Regions from separate parts of the Streptomyces sp. NPDC001507 genome, predicted to be linked through region 1. Evidence: riboswitches for the same ligand, from Rfam matches in the RefSeq annotation. Region 1 holds a riboswitch; each other region holds the start of a gene.
The links. Region 1 has a riboswitch for cyclic di-AMP ahead of ACFY0K_RS28435 (transglycosylase SLT domain-containing protein). Riboswitches for the same ligand answer to the same signal wherever they lie in the genome.
Positions count from the first base shown of each region.

Region 2: another riboswitch for cyclic di-AMP. It lies ahead of ACFY0K_RS31980 (M23 family metallopeptidase); the one in region 1 lies ahead of ACFY0K_RS28435 (transglycosylase SLT domain-containing protein).
Region 3: another riboswitch for cyclic di-AMP. It lies ahead of ACFY0K_RS00260 (C40 family peptidase); the one in region 1 lies ahead of ACFY0K_RS28435 (transglycosylase SLT domain-containing protein).

Region 1 is NZ_JBIAVV010000009.1:209,515-211,766, forward strand. Features, by position in the region: gene ACFY0K_RS28430 (HAD family hydrolase) at 1-410, shown strand, start outside; gene ACFY0K_RS28435 (transglycosylase SLT domain-containing protein) at 429-917, opposite strand; cyclic di-AMP (ydaO/yuaA leader) riboswitch at 923-1,119, opposite strand.
Region 2 is NZ_JBIAVV010000010.1:466,686-468,937, reverse strand. Features, by position in the region: gene ACFY0K_RS31985 (aldo/keto reductase) at 1-230, opposite strand, end outside; gene ACFY0K_RS31980 (M23 family metallopeptidase) at 384-1,421, opposite strand; cyclic di-AMP (ydaO/yuaA leader) riboswitch at 1,429-1,589, opposite strand; gene ACFY0K_RS31975 (PP2C family protein-serine/threonine phosphatase) at 1,840-2,252, opposite strand, start outside.
Region 3 is NZ_JBIAVV010000001.1:49,910-52,161, reverse strand. Features, by position in the region: gene ACFY0K_RS00270 (ATP-dependent Clp protease proteolytic subunit) at 1-4, shown strand, start outside; gene ACFY0K_RS00265 (hypothetical protein) at 12-320, shown strand; cyclic di-AMP (ydaO/yuaA leader) riboswitch at 682-866, shown strand; gene ACFY0K_RS00260 (C40 family peptidase) at 870-1,343, shown strand; gene ACFY0K_RS00255 (ATP-binding protein) at 1,381-1,839, opposite strand; gene ACFY0K_RS00250 (helix-turn-helix domain-containing protein) at 2,052-2,252, shown strand, end outside.

The DNA of each region.
Region 1 (2,252 bases):
CGCTGCCCGCGTTGCGCGTCGCCCGGCGCGACGACCTGTGGTGCGCGCCGATCAGCAAGGTGCTGCTGCGCCACCACACCCTGTCCGACGACGAACTGGCGACGACCGCCCGCTCGGTCGTCGGATCGCTGGCGACGGTCACGATGTCGGGGCCGGGCACCGTCGAACTGCAGCCGTGCGGGGTGACCAAGGCGACCGGGCTCGCGCTGGCCGCGGACCGGCTGGGGCTGAGCCCCGGACGGGCCATCGCCTTCGGCGACATGCCCAACGACATCCCGATGTTCGAGTGGGCGGCCCACGGGGTGGCGATGGCCAACGCCCATCCCGAACTCAGGGCGATGGCCGACGAGATCACCACGTCGAACGAGGACGACGGCATCGCCGTCGTCCTCGAAAGACTCTTCGACTGACGCGGGGCGTCGGTCGGGTCAGTACGCGCCGTTGACGTTGTCGATCGAGCCGTACCGTGCGGCGGCGTAGTTGCAGGCGGCGGTGATGTTCGCGACCGGGTCGTAGATGTCGAACGACGTGCCGTCCACGTGGTAGGCCTTGAACGTCGGGTCGATGACCTGGAGCAGGCCCTTGGACGGGATGCCCTTCGCCGCGTTGGAGTCCCAGAGGTTGATGGCCCGCGGGTTGCCGGAGGACTCGCGCATCAGGTTGCGGTAGATGCCGTTGTAGGTGCCCGGGATGCTCTTCTCGTGCATGATCGCGAGCGACTCGCGGATCCAGCCGTCGAGGTTGTTCGGGTACCCGGCGAGGGTCGTGGAGGCCGTTGCGGCGGAGGAGCCGGCGGCGGACGCGGTCGTCGCCCCGATGAGCGGGATAGCGAGGACGGCGGCACCGGTGCCGACGACGGCGAGCGTGCGGACGATGCGGTTACGGCGGGGACGGCGGTGCTGGGCGGCAGCAGGCATGGCGAGGTTCCTCTCCGTCGCCTGCGAGGTGAGCTGTCGGGTTCGGGCCCGGGGAGTGCCCGGCCGCACCGCCCGAAGGCGATACGACTTCACCCCTAGCCGTTCCGGAACGGCGTCTGTTCTGTGACGTCGGCCGCCCGGTCCGGCGACTTACCTGGGTCCCCCGCTCCTGCCGTGCGAATGAACTCGTCGATGGGTCATTACGGGCGGCGGCAGGATTCGGCGTCCGCCCGGCGAGCCGGAACGTATGCGACAGCACATGTCCGGAACAAGAGCCTGATTCACACAACGTGCCGATTGGCCTTGATCCGCGCCGTATGAACCGCTTGATCCTTTGCGACTGCCAACCCTCAACTGGCCCACAGGGAAAGGAAAGAAAGGGCGCCTTACGCGCCTTGCGGCATTTGGGTGCGCGTGACCTACTTCACGAATTCGCAATAGCGGCAAATCAGACATCAGGGACTATTGGAAACTGCCTTTTCCTGGTTCGGCGGAATAGCGCCCGGCTCGCATTCGTTGGGGTTGGATTCTCGGTTGTCCCCGTCTGGATGATTAGCGAGATTAGTCCGAATTGGTGGCTTGTATCAGCTTATGGTTGATTCGGGTCGGGTGAAGGGAGTGGGCGGGGGCCGCCGACCGGGCTCAACGGCGCAGGTGAGGCTCCTGGTTGGCCGGTCCGGGTGCCGGGAGCGTGTCGAGGGTCGGTGTGCGTATGCGTGATTCTCGTCACGTCGGAGGAGGTGTGTCAGGGGCTCGGGGATCGTCGGTGTGAGTGCCCGTCGTGAGGGCGGAACCTCCTCTGCGGTGTGAGTCGTTGACATGACGGCAGCCTGGGCGGGGACCCGGGCATGAGATGTCCCTGCGAGCCGGGCCGGGGAGCGTGCGCATCCAGGAGGCGCAGGCCGGGGGACGTAGGCCGACGGAACGTGGAGGTCGCCGTGCGTGGTCCCGTGGAGGAAGGGTGTGCGGACGGGTGCGGGATGCCGCCGTTCGTGCATCGGGTGTCCCCGTCGGCCCGGGTGGGCGGTGGAGAGGGGTACGCCCGGGCAGGTGACGTTGGCCGGGGGGAGTGGGGCGGTTTCCGGGCGGCGGCCGTCCGGAGGGTTCGTTGCCGGACGGATGCGGCGCGTCACCCCGGACCCGGGCCCGGCATGGAGACCGGTGCGGGACACGGCTTGGGCCTCGGTTCGCGACAACTGACCGCACTTCCTGTTAAGTCATTGCATGTCAGGTCGTATCAGCTGATCAAAAACATAACGGTCGTGATCCGATAGCGCCCGGGGTGTAACCGTGGGCGCTATCGGTGATCGAAACCTGACCGGATACGCTGACTTG
Region 2 (2,252 bases), on a different contig from region 1:
CGCGCCTTCACCCACTTCCCGATGATGGTCTCGGACTCGCCGCCCTTGTTGCCCTCGATCCACGCCGTGTACGAGTCGGCGGTGTCGACGAAGTTGCCGCCCGCGGCGGTGTACGCGTCGAGGACGGCGAAGGAGGTGGCCTCGTCGGCGGTCCAGCCGAAGACGTTGCCGCCGAGGGCGAGCGGGAAGACCTCGAGGTCGGAGGAGCCGAGTTTGCGAAGAGCAGTCATGCTCCACTTCAACACGGGCCGCCCGGGGACCCATCCCCGTCGAGTACGAAGTTCTCGTAAAAGCGGAATCCGTGGTTCGGCACGCCGGCGGCCCTGACGCCGGGGGTTGTCGTCAGGGCCGCCGGGAGCCGGTCGGTGCGGTACGGGCCGGGGTCAGGGGTTGAGGCCCTTGCCGCGCAGCCAGGGCATGGGGTCGATGGCAGTGGCCTGGCCGTTCGGGTGGACCTCCAGGTGGAGGTGCGGGCCGGTCACGTTGCCGGTGGCGCCCACGCGGCCGATGACGTCGCCGGTGGCGACCTTCTGGCCGACCTTGACGCCGATCGAGGACTGGTGGCAGAACCACAGCTCGGTGCCGTCGTCGAGGGTGATGATCGTGCGGTAGCCGTAGGAGCCGGCCCAGCCCGCCTCGGTGACCGTGCCGCTGTGCACGGCCTTGATCAGCGTGCCGGTGGGCGCGGCGAAGTCGAGGCCGGTGTGGTAGCCGGAGGCCCACATGGAGCCGGCCTGGCCGAAGGTGCCGGTGATCGTGTACGAGACGACGGGCAGCGTGTACTGCTTGGCCAGCTCGGCGAGGCGGGCCTGCTCGGCCTTCTGCTTCGCGGAGGCCTCGGCCTTCTCCTTGGCGTCGGCGGCTTTGGCGGCGGCCGCCTTCTCCGCCTTGGCCTCGGCGTCCGCGATCGCCTTGTCGGCGGCGGCGACGGCCTTGGCACTGGCCTTGGTGTCGAGCTGGTTCTGCTGCTGCGCGGCCTGGGCGATGATCCGGCTGCGCAGCGCCTCGCCGGCGTCGGACGAGGAGGAGTCCGCGTCGGTGGCCGTCGTCGTGGTGACGCTGCTGAGCGCGGTCTGGGTGGCCTGGTGGCCGCTGCCCTCGCCGAGCAGGGCGTCGACCGAGGAGGGCAGGTCGGGCAGCGAGATGGAGACCGGCGGCTTGCCGGTGTTGGCGCTGGCCATGCCGCCCGCGCCGACGGCGGCTATGACGCCGACACCGAGAACCGTGGAGCTGCGGGCGAGCCCGCCGCCCTTCTGCTTGGCGACCCGGTGCCGGCCGCGGGCCGCGGAGAGGGACTCCTCGGTGGGGTTCCACTCCTCGAAGGGGCCCTCGTCGGCGCTGTAGCCGCCGTACGCGAAGGTCTCGGGCCGGCGCTGGCTGGGCACGAACGGGGCTGTCGGAGCAGGCGGGTTGGACGCCACGCGGGCGCACTCCTTTCCTTCCGCCGCCTACCGGGTTAGCTGACGGGTTCGGAGCGGGAAGGTCTCCTACGCGCGTATACCGGCCGTTTCCTACCCGGCGGTAGCCGTGCGATTCACCCCAAGGTGGTGGTTCCCCGGTTCCCTTGCGGGATTCGGCGCGTGCGCACGGAGCCGTCGCGGGTGACGGCTGGGACGACCGCGCTGCGTTATCGAACGTTAATAGACCCGGCTACCAGATTCCAAGCAGTTCGTCTTGATCATTAAGCTTTCAAAGCTTGGACTTACCTGCCGCGACCGGTCAAAATCGGTCGAGTCGACGGGGCGCGCTGCTCAGCTCAGGAGTCACACAGGTTTTGATGGTGACTCAGTTGTTATGCGCAGGGCGGTCGCTCGGACACCGAGCGTGACCGCCCGCCGTTCAGGGCCGTCGTACGGCGAGCAGCGCCATGTCGTCCGTCATGCCGCCGCCGGTGTGCCGGCGCACCTCGGCCGCGAGCCGGGCCACCAGGGCGCCGGGGGCGATGGCGGTACGGCCGGTCAGCCGCCGCTGCGGGTCGTAGAACCGGCCGTGCGCGTCCCGTGCCTCGGAGAGGCCGTCGGTGTGCAGCAGCAGCGTGGCGCCACTCGGGAACGCGTGCTCGGCCGCCCGGTCGGGCCACGTCCCCAACTCGCCCATCCCGAGCGGCAGCGCGGCCTCCGGCGCCCGCACCGGGCACACCTCGCCGTCGCCGTGCAGCAGCAGGGGCGGCGGATGCCCGCGGTTGACGAGCCGCAGCGTGCCGTCGCCGTGCGGGAGTTCGGCGAGTACGGCGGTGGTGAACCCCTCGTGGG
Region 3 (2,252 bases), on a different contig from region 1:
GTGAGCGGCCGATGCTGCCGCCGGAGCTGCCGCCGCTGCCCGCGCTGACCCGCGCCGAGGGCGAGCTGATCGACCGTTATCTGGACGTGGTGGATTTACTGGGCCGGATCAATCCGGCGCGCAACGAGGACACCTACCGCGGGCTGCGCGCCGCGCAGGCGCTGGTACGCGCGGCGTCCGAGCTGCGTGACGCCCTGGCCCTGATGCATCTGCGGGGCGAGACGGAGCTCCACGGCGACACGCTGGCACGCGCGTTGCGGGTGCTCGACGGCGAGCGCCGGACCGCTCGCGTCGTACTCCCGCCCGACTGCGTACGGTGACACCCGCCGGACTCCGGTCCGTGCCGTCGACGGGACGGACGGGGCGGAGTCGAAACGACCCAAAGGGGTTACCGCCGTTCGGCGGAGCGTGGCGTGGTTTTACCCGACCGGGGAAGCCGCTCGGGTTGCCTGTGCGGGGGTGCCCGCGGGCGGCTTCCGCGCAGGTCCGGGGCTACGCAGGGCAGTTGACGGAAAATCGAACACAGGGCTGTCCACCCGAACGGGTGGGTGGTGAGTAACCCCACAAATCCCCGGTTCCGTTGGGATTTTCGGACACCCGTGAGTGAAGATCCCTGTCTGACGACAAGCCCTCGCCACAGCGGCGGGGCGGTCCGGGCGGACGCCGAGTCCTGCCGCCGCCCGGATTGACCCGTCGACAGAAGTGCATCGGCAGGAGTGGAGGACCCAAGCACGACGGGTCGCCGGCACGGTCGCGCCATGACCGGGCCGAGCAGCCCTTGGGGTGAAGCCGTGGCGACACGGCCGGGCAACTTCGCCAGCCCGAATCCGACAGGTCATCCTTCACAGGCGGCTGACGAAGGGTTGCGCATGACTGCGCTCAATCGTGTTCCGTCGCTGATGGCCCGGGCCGGTACGGCCTCGGCACTGACCATCGCCGCCGTGGGCGGTTCGATCGTGATACCGGGTGTCGCCTCCGACGCCTCGGCCGCCACGATGGCGACGAAGGCACTGCAGATCGCCGCCTCGAAGAAGGGCTCGCCCTACAGGTGGGGCGCCACCGGACCGAACAGGTTCGACTGCTCCGGGCTGACGCTGTACTCGTTCAAGAAGGCGGGCAAGACCCTGCCGCGTACGGCGGCCCAGCAGTACAACAAGACCCGTCACATCTCGGCCGGCAACCGCAAGGCCGGGGACCTGGTCTTCTTCCACTCGGGGTCCAGCGTCTACCACGTCGGCATCTACGCCGGGAAGGGAAAGATCTGGCACGCCCCGAAGACCGGGGACGTGGTCAAGCTCCAGAAGATCTGGACGCGCAGCGTCTGGTACGGCCGGGTCAGCTGACCCGTTCCCGCGTCGGCCGGCCGGCAGGAACTCAGGGCTACGGTTCCTGCTGGCCGGCCGCCGTGACGGTGCCCGCCGGGACCGTCCAGGGCAGTTCGATGGAGACGGTCTTGCCGCCCTCCCGGGTGGGCCGTACCCGGAGTTTGCCGCCGCACTCCGCGGTCAGCCAGCGGATGATGACCATGCCGCGCCCGTTGTCCTGCTGAACCGCGGCGGGGAGTCTTTTGGGGAAGCGCGGATGGCTGTCCGTGACGCCGATGCTCAGCTGTTCGTCGCGGTCGAGCACGAGGTCCACGGTGAAGGTGGGTGACTGCCCGAAGGTGTGCTGCACGGCGTTGGTGGCGAGTTCGGAGACGATGAGGCGGACGGTGTCCGCGGTCTCCGTCTCCGGTGGCAGTCCCCACTCCGCGAGGGTGTCCAGCACGTAGGAGCGGGCGGCGGAGACCGAGGCGGGATCGCTCGGCAGGGTGACGGATGCTTCCTGGTGGTCTGCCATGGCGACGTCGTCCCTTTCCTCGGGACCGGAGTCCGACACGGAGCGGATGGTTCGAGTACGGTCCCGGACTGGTGCTTCTTCGCCAGACTGCCATTACCGGGCCGGTCACGGGGAGCGATCCACCAAGATATGCATATATCTGTCGCTCGAAGCGGTGAACTCTGCGACCTCAGACCGTATTTGGGCGGCTCGGAAGGAGTAAGGAGTAGCCCATGCAGAACGGTCCCGCGGTACGCCGCCGGAAACTGGGCGCCGAACTGCGCACACTGCGCACCGGCGCCGGCCTCACGAGCGGTGAGGCCGCCCGTCTGGTGGGCTGGCATCAGTCGAAAGTGAGCCGGATCGAGACCGGCGCCAGCGGTGTGAAACCGGCCGATGTGCGGTTACTTCTGGACGCCTACGGCGTGGTGGAG